DNA from 4 places in the Aquitalea sp. FG25 genome. Region 1 is predicted to be linked to each of the others. Evidence: predicted binding sites of a transcription regulator. Region 1 holds the regulator's gene; each other region holds the start of a gene.
What was found. The regulator FNR, encoded in region 1, switches genes on or off when oxygen is low (the NO sensors DNR and NnrR bind a similar motif). The targets are predictions, from matches to a motif close to TTGATNNNNATCAA.
Positions count from the first base shown of each region.

Region 2: ACODR9_RS20055 (DUF3820 family protein) is a predicted target of FNR. The motif match lies at 1,226-1,239, and genes of this name have one in related genera.
Region 3: ACODR9_RS17315 (4-hydroxyproline epimerase) is a predicted target of FNR. The motif match lies at 1,142-1,155, and genes of this name have one in related genera.
Region 4: pflB (formate C-acetyltransferase) is a predicted target of FNR. The motif match lies at 1,291-1,304, and genes of this name have one in related genera.

Region 1 covers NZ_JBMDJV010000016.1:77,948-80,150, reverse strand. The annotation lists gene ACODR9_RS15085 (DUF1853 family protein) at 1-34, shown strand, start outside; gene ACODR9_RS15080 (flavodoxin family protein) at 31-681, shown strand; gene fnr (fumarate/nitrate reduction transcriptional regulator Fnr) at 623-1,369, opposite strand; gene hemN (oxygen-independent coproporphyrinogen III oxidase) at 1,482-2,203, shown strand, end outside.
Region 2 covers NZ_JBMDJV010000027.1:21,696-23,898, reverse strand. The annotation lists gene ylqF (ribosome biogenesis GTPase YlqF) at 1-912, opposite strand, end outside; gene ACODR9_RS20055 (DUF3820 family protein) at 916-1,128, opposite strand; gene ACODR9_RS20050 (DUF4870 family protein) at 1,484-1,822, opposite strand; gene ACODR9_RS20045 (hypothetical protein) at 1,832-2,203, opposite strand, start outside.
Region 3 covers NZ_JBMDJV010000020.1:63,405-65,607, reverse strand. The annotation lists gene ACODR9_RS17315 (4-hydroxyproline epimerase) at 52-978, opposite strand; gene ACODR9_RS17310 (helix-turn-helix domain-containing protein) at 1,248-2,024, shown strand; gene ACODR9_RS17305 (hypothetical protein) at 2,089-2,203, opposite strand, start outside.
Region 4 covers NZ_JBMDJV010000002.1:184,457-186,659, reverse strand. The annotation lists gene ACODR9_RS02645 (hypothetical protein) at 1-248, shown strand, start outside; gene ACODR9_RS02640 (Ivy family c-type lysozyme inhibitor) at 264-899, opposite strand; gene pflB (formate C-acetyltransferase) at 1,379-2,203, shown strand, end outside.

The sequences.
Region 1 (2,203 bases):
CCTGGCCAGCATTGCCGGGTGCAGCCTCACATGAAGCAGTTGCTGATTGTGCATGCCAGCCAGACTGGCCACACCCTGCAGCTGGTTGAGGCCTTGTGTCGGCCCTTGCTTACGCTGTCGGCAGTGTTGCAGCTGCGCAGCATGCCGGCACAAGAGGCCACGCTGGATGACTTGCTGAGTGCCGATGGCATCGTGCTGGCAACGCCGGAAAATTTTGGCTATATGGCGGGCAAAATGAAGGATTTTTTCGACCGCACCTTTTACCCGGCACAGGAGCTTACTGCGGGCTTGCCCTACTTGATGCTGGTGTCGGCGGGGACGGATGGGCAGGGAGCAATTCAGTCCATGCGCCGCATTGCCACCGGCTATGGCTGGAAAGAGGTATTACCGCCGGTGCTGGCCTGCGGCGAAATCACGGCAGAGCATGTGGCGGCGGCGGAGCAGCAGGGGGAATACCTGGCTGCCGGCATGCTGATTGGCACGCTGGTAGGTGCGGTCAGCACACTGTCGCCAAAAGGTGTAGGTCTTCCGGTGAATGGTCGGTTCTTGCCCGAAGAGGCAAGATGCAAAAAGGGCGATGCGCCGCTTGCCGCAGCCATCGCCCCTGGAATGCACTGCCTGCTTACACGCCGTTGGCGTGGGTGCAGCCGGAAATCAGGTCTTTCAGTGCATCTGCCTTGATCAGCTGGATGTGCTTGTGGTCCACGCTCAGCCAACCTTGCTGCTGGAATTTCGACAGGGTACGGCCGACGGTTTCCAGCTTGAGGCCCAGGAAGCTGCCGATTTCTTCACGGCTCATCCGCAGGATGAAGTCATTGGCAGCAAAGCCACGGGTGGACAGGCGCTGGGACAGGTTCAGCAAGAAGGCAGCCAGACGTTCCTCTGCCTTCATGTTGCCCAAGAGCAGCATGACGTTCTGGTCACGCACGATTTCGCGGCTCATCAAGCGGAAAAAGTGATGCTGCAGGCTGGGGATGTCACGGCCCAGGCTTTCCATGCGGCCAAATGGCAGTTCGCATACTTCGCTGTCTTCCAGCGCGATCGCATCGCAACCGTGGACATTGGAGGAAATACCGTCCAGGCCCATGAGTTCGCCTGACATCAAAAAGCCGGTTACCTGCTCGCGGCCATCCTGGCTGGCGACGCTGGTCTTGAAGAAACCAGTGCGCACGGCAAACAGCGATTTGAATGTCTCGCCGCTGCGAAACAGGTACTCGCCGCGCTTAAGGCGGCGGCTCTGACGGATCACGGCATCCAGCTGCGTCATTTCGTCGCGGTTCAGCCCGATGGGCAGGCAGAGTTCGCGCAGGCTGCAGTTGGAGCAGGACACCTTCAGTGCGTGCAGAGTGTGTTGGTTTTGGTCTGACATCGAGTGTTTTGTACAACCCTGTAAAGAAGCTTGACCCTTGTCAAAGCGGAATTCACACGTTTTCCGCAAATTTACCAGTCCACCTGACGTTTGACTATCAATACCCGACGACATGCACACCACCCATCCGTTTTCGCCTACCCACTGTGAGTTCGACCGAGAGTTGATCGAACGTCTTGATGGCTCAGGCCCAAGATACACTTCTTACCCGACCGCAGACCGGTTTACCCCGGCGTTTGGCGAGAAGGACTATAAACACTGGCTGAAGCAACGCCACCTTGGCATGCATCAGAACGCAATATCATTGTACGTTCACATACCGTTCTGTAACACGGTTTGTTACTACTGCGGCTGTAACAAAATCATCACCAAGGATAAAACCCGCGCCGACCGCTATCTCGACTATCTGGAAAAAGAGATCAAGCTGGTTGCCGCCGCGCTTGGCTGCCGGGAAAAACTCATTCAGCTGCACTTTGGTGGCGGCACCCCCACCTTCCTGTCCGACGAGCAGCTGGACCGGTTGATGGCCATGCTGCGCGCGCACTTCGATTTTTTGCCGGAGGGAGAATATTCCATTGAGATCGACCCGCGCAAGGTCGGTCGCGAAACCGTGCATCATCTGGCGCGCCTGGGTTTCAACCGCATGAGTGTGGGCATTCAGGACTTTGATCCGCAGGTGCAGCAGGCGGTTAACCGGGTGCAGAGCGAAGAGGAAACGGTAGCGGTAATCGATGCCGCTCGCGAGGCCGGTTTCAAATCGGTCAGCGTGGACCTGATCTACGGCCTGCCACTGCAAACCCGTGAATCGCTCAAACGCACGCTGGACAAGGTGAT
Region 2 (2,203 bases), on a different contig from region 1:
TTCCTTTTCGCTCATCATGGCTTCGCGCGCGGCGGCTTTCTGGGCTGCCAGTTCTTTGGCGCGTTTTTCCCACACCACCCATTCCTGCGGACGTTCCAGGGTGATGCGGCCGGTATTGCCATCGCGAAAATCGGTGAGCACGATTTCAGCCGCTTTTTGAATATTGACGCGACCGCCGCCCAGCATGGCACCACGCTTGCGGCCAATCATTTCCAGCACCTGCCAGTCCTGCAGGCCGTCAACCTCATCCAGCTTGTAGCGTGCGGTCAGTTCCGGCACATAGTGCTGCAGCAGATATTTGAGCAGTTCCAGCGAGACTTCTTCCTCGTCCATGGCATTGCGGCCAACGGCACCGCTGGCGGCCAGATTATAGCCACCCTCCTCCACTTCGATCTTGGGCCACAGCATGCCGGGCGTATCGTAGAGCTCAACATCATCGTCCAGGATGATGCGCTGCTCGTTCTTGGTTACCCCAGGCATATTGCCGGTCTTGGCAATCTTGCGGCTGCTCATGCTGTTGATCAGCGTGGACTTGCCCACATTGGGAATACCGCAAATCAGTACCCGCAGCGGCTTATCCAGCCCGCCACGGTTGGGCGCCAGTTCGCGGCAGGCTGCCACCAGCTTTTGCGACGGCGCGCGCTCACCGGCATCCAGGCCGATGGCCTGGGTCTGCTTTTTGGCGCGATACCATTCCAGCCACTGGCTGGTGATGGCGGGGTCGGCCAGGTCTTGCTTGTTGAGGATCATCAGGCGCGGCTTGCCCTTGGCCATGCGCGCCAGCATCGGATTGGCGCTGGACGCCGGCAAGCGTGCATCCAGCATTTCGATGACCACATCGATGTCTTTCAGGCGCTCCATCACATCTTTGCGCGCCTTGTTCATGTGGCCGGGAAACCATTGAATTGCCATGCTTTAACGCTTTCTTAACGGGTCCAGTAAATAACTCAGTCCATTGTGGTCAATCTCCTGCATCAATTGCAGCAGACGACCGATCTCCCCCTTGGGGAAACCCTCCCGGGCAAACCAATTGAGATAATTGCCCGGCAAATCACAAATCAGCACGCCCTGGTGTTTGCCAAAGGGCATTACGGTTGTCACCAGACGCTGCAGATCTTCTTGTTGCATGCTTTCACACCGGACTGAAGGTTGCGCATTGTGCCAAAGGCGGCCATTTTACGCCACAGCCTTGTTTTGTCGGACTTTTATTGTGCGACCGCCTGATTTGACCTACGACAAGTGCCGTTGTCATTTTTCTGTCAGAAACAAGGGAGGACAGGCTAGCATGATGGCCATTCGTCACGGGCTTCCGGTCTGTACAGACCAAGGCCGCAATACGAAGTCAGTTTTGTGATAGCGACGTAGGTTCTTTGGCGCACAAACCGTGTCAGCACACGGTGCTCATGGATGCAGGCTTTGGCCTGCCTTCGCGCTCAAGGCCTCTTTGGGCAGCCGGCTCTGGTTGCCCTTCTTTTTTTACCGGCTAGATCGGCAAGGGCTTGCCATCATTCAGGGCCAGCACGCCGCGCAACACCCGGTACAGACACCACAGCCAAGTGAGACCGAGAATGGCGAAGCCGACCAGTATCCATAGCAGGGCATAGCCCAGTACGGTACCCAGCAGACAGAACCAGAAGGTGCGGATCTGCCAGTTGAAATGACTCTCGTACAAGGTAGCTCGGCAGTCGTCTCGCTTGAGGTAATTGATGATGACCGCCACCACCATGGGCAAGCCGGTAAACAGGCTGATGCCCTGCAATACATAAACCAGCAGGGTGAGGTTGTTCAGCCTGCGTTCATCGTCACGGGTCAAGATGTCCATGCCTTCCTTTCAGTTGCTGGCCGGTGCCTGCATTTTTTGCCACAGGGGCTGCAAGCGGTCGCGGCACTGCTGGGCCGCCAGGCGCGATGCCATGAACAGCGACTGCATGCCATGCGCCACGCCCACCATGCCGCTTGTGCGCTGACGACTCCAGCCCTGCAATATTCCCGCGCTGCGCTGCGGTGCCGTCAACAATACCGGGGCAGCGGCAGGCAATGGCAGGCGCAGTTGCTCGGACAGCATCCGCAGGCGGCGATTTGCTTCGTCCAGCACGCTCAGTTCCGGCAGCGTAATGGCGACGTGACTTAATTCCAGCACGGCGATGCGGGCGGCCAGCCAGTCGGTTTCATCGGCAAATCGGCTGGGAGAGCACGCTGCCTT
Region 3 (2,203 bases), on a different contig from region 1:
TCCTTGCAGCTTGTCTGTATGTGTGTGGGGGATGTCGCTATAACGCGGGGTTCAGATGCCCCAGGCAAAAGGGTCTTGCGGGTCAATCAACAGCGTGCTGCTGGCAGTGACGTAGGCGCGGCCGGTAATGAAGGGGCGGATGAAGTCACCCTCACGCTGGTAGTGGCCGATGAACTGGCTGCCGGTGATGCCGGCCTGTACCCAGCGCTCACCTTCGGCCAGCTTGCCGTCGGCAGCCAGGCAGGCCAGCTTGGCGCTGGTGCCGGTGCCGCAAGGTGAGCGGTCGTAAGCCTTGCCGGGGCACATCACAAAATTGCGGCTGTCGGCGCTGGCATCGTCGGCAAACAGCTCCACATGGTCGATCAGCGCGCCATCAGCCCCGGTAATGCCCTGCGCTTCCAGCGCCTTGAGCATGGTCCAGGTGAAATCGGTCAGCGCTTCCACATTGGCCATTTCCAGCGCCATGCCATGTTCGGACACCAGAAAGAACCAGTTGCCGCCCCAGGCAATGTCACCGTGAAACACGCCGTAGCCGGGCACATCCACCGCCACCTGTTGGCGATGGCGATACGCTGGCACATTACCCAGCGTCACCGCGCCATCCGCATGCAAGGTGGCGCTGACCGGCCCCACCGGGGTGTCGATCTTGTGCACGCCCGGCGCAATCAGGCCCTGGTAATGCAGCGAGGCAATCAGGCCGATGGTGCCGTGGCCGCACATGCCCAGATAACCGGTGTTATTGAAGAAGATCACCCCGCAAGTGGCGTCCGGCGACACCGGCGGGCAATACAGCGCGCCCACCAGCACCTCGCTGCCACGCGGTTCCAGCAAACAGGCCCTGCGCCACTGATCATGCTGCTGGCGCAATACCTCGCGCTGTGCGGCCATGCTGCCGCCGCCAAGATCGGGAAAACCGCTCATCACCAGCCGGGTGGGTTCGCCCCCGGTGTGGGAATCGATGATGTGTATCTGTTTCATTCGCCTGTCCATTCCGTAAAGCCGCGAATCACCGCTGCACGCGGATGCACCCATCGCCAGCCCACACAGAAATACCGCGCAGGGCCTTGATTCGATTGCATCTTCGCGCCAGCTTCATCTGCATCGGCACCTGCATAGAATGGCTTTATTGTCGGCAGGAATCTTGATGGTTATCATCAAGGACAATGACGAAATCGGCACAATTGTTGTGATCGGAATAAAAATCACCACACCGCCAGGCCCGTGACAGCAAGGCAAAGGAGAAGACGATGACGAGCGACATGGTGGCAAGCATCGCGCAATGGCAGGAGGCAATACGTCCGGCAACCATCGAGGCCCTGCTGGCCGGGGTGGCTCCGCTGCTGCCGGTGCTGGATCTGATCCCCAATGCGGCCATCTTCATCAAGGACCGGCAGGCACGTTACCTGAGTGCCAACCGGACGCTGGTGGAGCGCTGCGGGCTGAAAAGCCTGCAACCGCTGCTGGGCAAAACCAGCGCCGACGTGTTTCCGGCCCAGCTGGGGCCGGGCTATACCGAGCAGGACATGCAGGTGCTGGAGGACGGACTGGTACTGGAAAACCAGCTGGAGCTACACCTGTTCAAAAGCCGGGAGCCCGGCTGGTGCCTGACTTCCAAATGGCCGCTGCATGGGGCGGCAGGCGACATCATCGGCCTGATCGGCATTTCGCTGGACTTACAGTCCGCCAGCAACACCCACCCCGCCTACAAACGACTGGTCGCGGTGGATGATTTCATTCGCAAGCACTTCAACCACCCCATCAGCATGGCAGAGCTGACCCGGATTGCCGGTGTATCCGCCGCCCAGCTGGAACGCTACTGCAAGAAAGTGTTTCACCTGACCCCACGCCAGATGATTCACAAGGCCAGGCTGGAACATGCCCATCGCCTGCTGCACACCGACATGGCCATCACCGATGTCGCACTGCAATGCGGCTATACCGACCACAGCGCCTTCAGCCGCCAGTTCAAGGCACTCACCGGCTTTAGCCCGCGCCAGTACCGCCAGGCCACGGCGCAGGGCTGAGCCCGGCCAGCCGCACACGCAAAAAAGGCCATGCAGTGCATGGCCTTTTTTCAATTCATGATGCTTAGTGATATTCACCGGCACGGTGGCGGTTCACCTCGCACGGTGTGCCTGCGGTGCAGAATGCATCGTTGGCATTGTGAGTAGACGATGTGCTGGCACTGGCAGGTGCCGATGCA
Region 4 (2,203 bases), on a different contig from region 1:
CGTGGCGGGGCGGCGTGTACCAGCGTATTCGCCATCCTTTGTATGCCGCCTTGTGGCTGGCGGCTTTTGCACAGGTTCTGTTGCTGCAGGATGTGCTGGCTGGCAGCGGTGGTGTGCTTGCGCTGCTGTTCAGCTATGGGCGCAGTGTCCGGCGCGAGGAAAGCCAGAGGCTGCAGTGGCTGGGTGAGGCCTATCGTCAGTACATGCAGCGCACTGGCCGGCTGTGGCCGCGTGGCCTGGCCCGCTAACCGTGGGCCAGGCATTCAGGGCTGGGGGCTGATATTGCCCAGCATGGTGTTGATTTCCGCCGGACGGTACAGGGCCGGGCCGCTGCGATACACGGTAAGCCGGCCTTGTTCGATCAGCCCCACTTCCAGTTGTCGGCTGGGCGGGTCCAGCAGCAAGTAGGCCATTTCTCTGCCGCCTTCATGCGGCTTGTTGCCGCTGACAAATAGCAGCTGGTCCCGGCTTAGTGGGCCGCTGACCTGCATGTTTTGCTGGAAAACGGCAAATTTGCTCCCCAGCAGCTGCCGTAGCGCCTCTGCCACCGCACCTGTCTGGTACAGGCCGATTTCAGCCGGATAGCTCCCCACCTTGTTTTCCAGCGCCTGCCATGATTTCTCACTGCCGATTTTGGATGCCGGTTTCAGGATGGCGATGGCGCTGCCCAAGGCCGGGTTGTTGGTTGCCAAGGTTTCAAGCTGCTGCTTTGCCTCGGTAGCCACATCGCTTGCCTGCAGGCGCAGCTTGGCAAGTGGGGCGCTACTGTCTTGCAAGCGCTGGTGGGCCACCCCGATGGCGGCAGAAGCAAGCTGTTGTGCCTGCTCGCTTTGTTGCGGACTGCAGGCGGACAGTAGGCAGAGCGCTGCCATGGGCAGGATTTTTTTCTGGATGTTCATGAATACTCCTGATGATTGCAGTCATGGCAGAGCCACGGGATGCGGTTGGAGTTCCCCTCGTTTTATTGTAATAATGCTACGTTAATTCTTGTTTTTCTCTGTAATCAACATTCACTATGAAAAATAGCGATGTTTGAAAACGAACATCCATGCGCATTGCCGGTGTGCCCATGGTATTGTCGGTCGGCTGCTTCGGGTGTGGTGCTGATGGCAGCGGGCGATATTGTCGTATCGTGTGGCCCGCTGTGATTCTGTGCATGGTTTTTATGTATTTTGCTGCTATGGTATTGATTATTGGTAGCTAATTTGAAGTGTGCCTGCGCGCGCTGCCAGAATGCAGTGTGGTCGATGTGCACAGTCGCGCAGTCATGCACCCCGGTGCGGGTGGAGTTTGATCTGCATCAAGCTGTTATTTTCGATATCGAATGTAGTATTGTTTCCATAGAGAACAATTTCGGGCTTCAACTCAGGAGGTAGTCATGGAATCGATTGCTCAGCAAGCCGTACAAGCTGATCCTTGGCGGAATTTTGCTGCCGGTGACTGGCAGACCCGTGTCGATGTACGTCAGTTCATTCAGCGCAATTACCAACCCTATGCCGGCGATGCCAGTTTTCTTGCCGCTGCCACCGAACGCACGCAGGCCTTGTGGGCTGCGCTGGGCGAATTGCTCAAGCAGGAGCGGGCAAAGGGTGTGCTGGATGTATCGGCTGACCGGGCGACTTCCATTACTGCCCACGACGCCGGTTATATTGACCCGCAGCTGGAGTTGATTGTCGGCTTGCAAACCGATGCCCCGCTCAAGCGCGCCATCATGCCTAATGGTGGCCTGCGCATGGTCGAAGCCGGTTTGGCCGCCTATGGCTTTACTTTGGACCCGGTGATCAAGGAAGTCTGGAGCAAATACCGCAAGAGCCATAACCAGGGCGTGTTCGATACCTATACCCCGGAAATCCTGGCTGCGCGTAAATCCGGCATCATCACCGGTCTGCCCGATGCCTATGGCCGTGGTCGCATCATTGGCGACTACCGCCGTGTTGCACTCTATGGCACGGATTTCCTGCGCAAGGAGCGTCAGCAAGCCTTCCATGAGCTGGATGATGCGGTGTTCACCGAAGACGTCATGCGTCAGCGCGAAGAGCTGTCCGAACAATTCCGCGCGTTGGATGAGTTGCGCGAAATGGCGGCCAAGTATGGCTATGACATCAGCCGTCCGGCAGTGAACGCCCGCGAAGCGGTGCAATGGACCTACTTTGCCTACCTGGCAGCAGTGAAGGAGCAAAACGGCGCCGCCATGTCGCTGGGC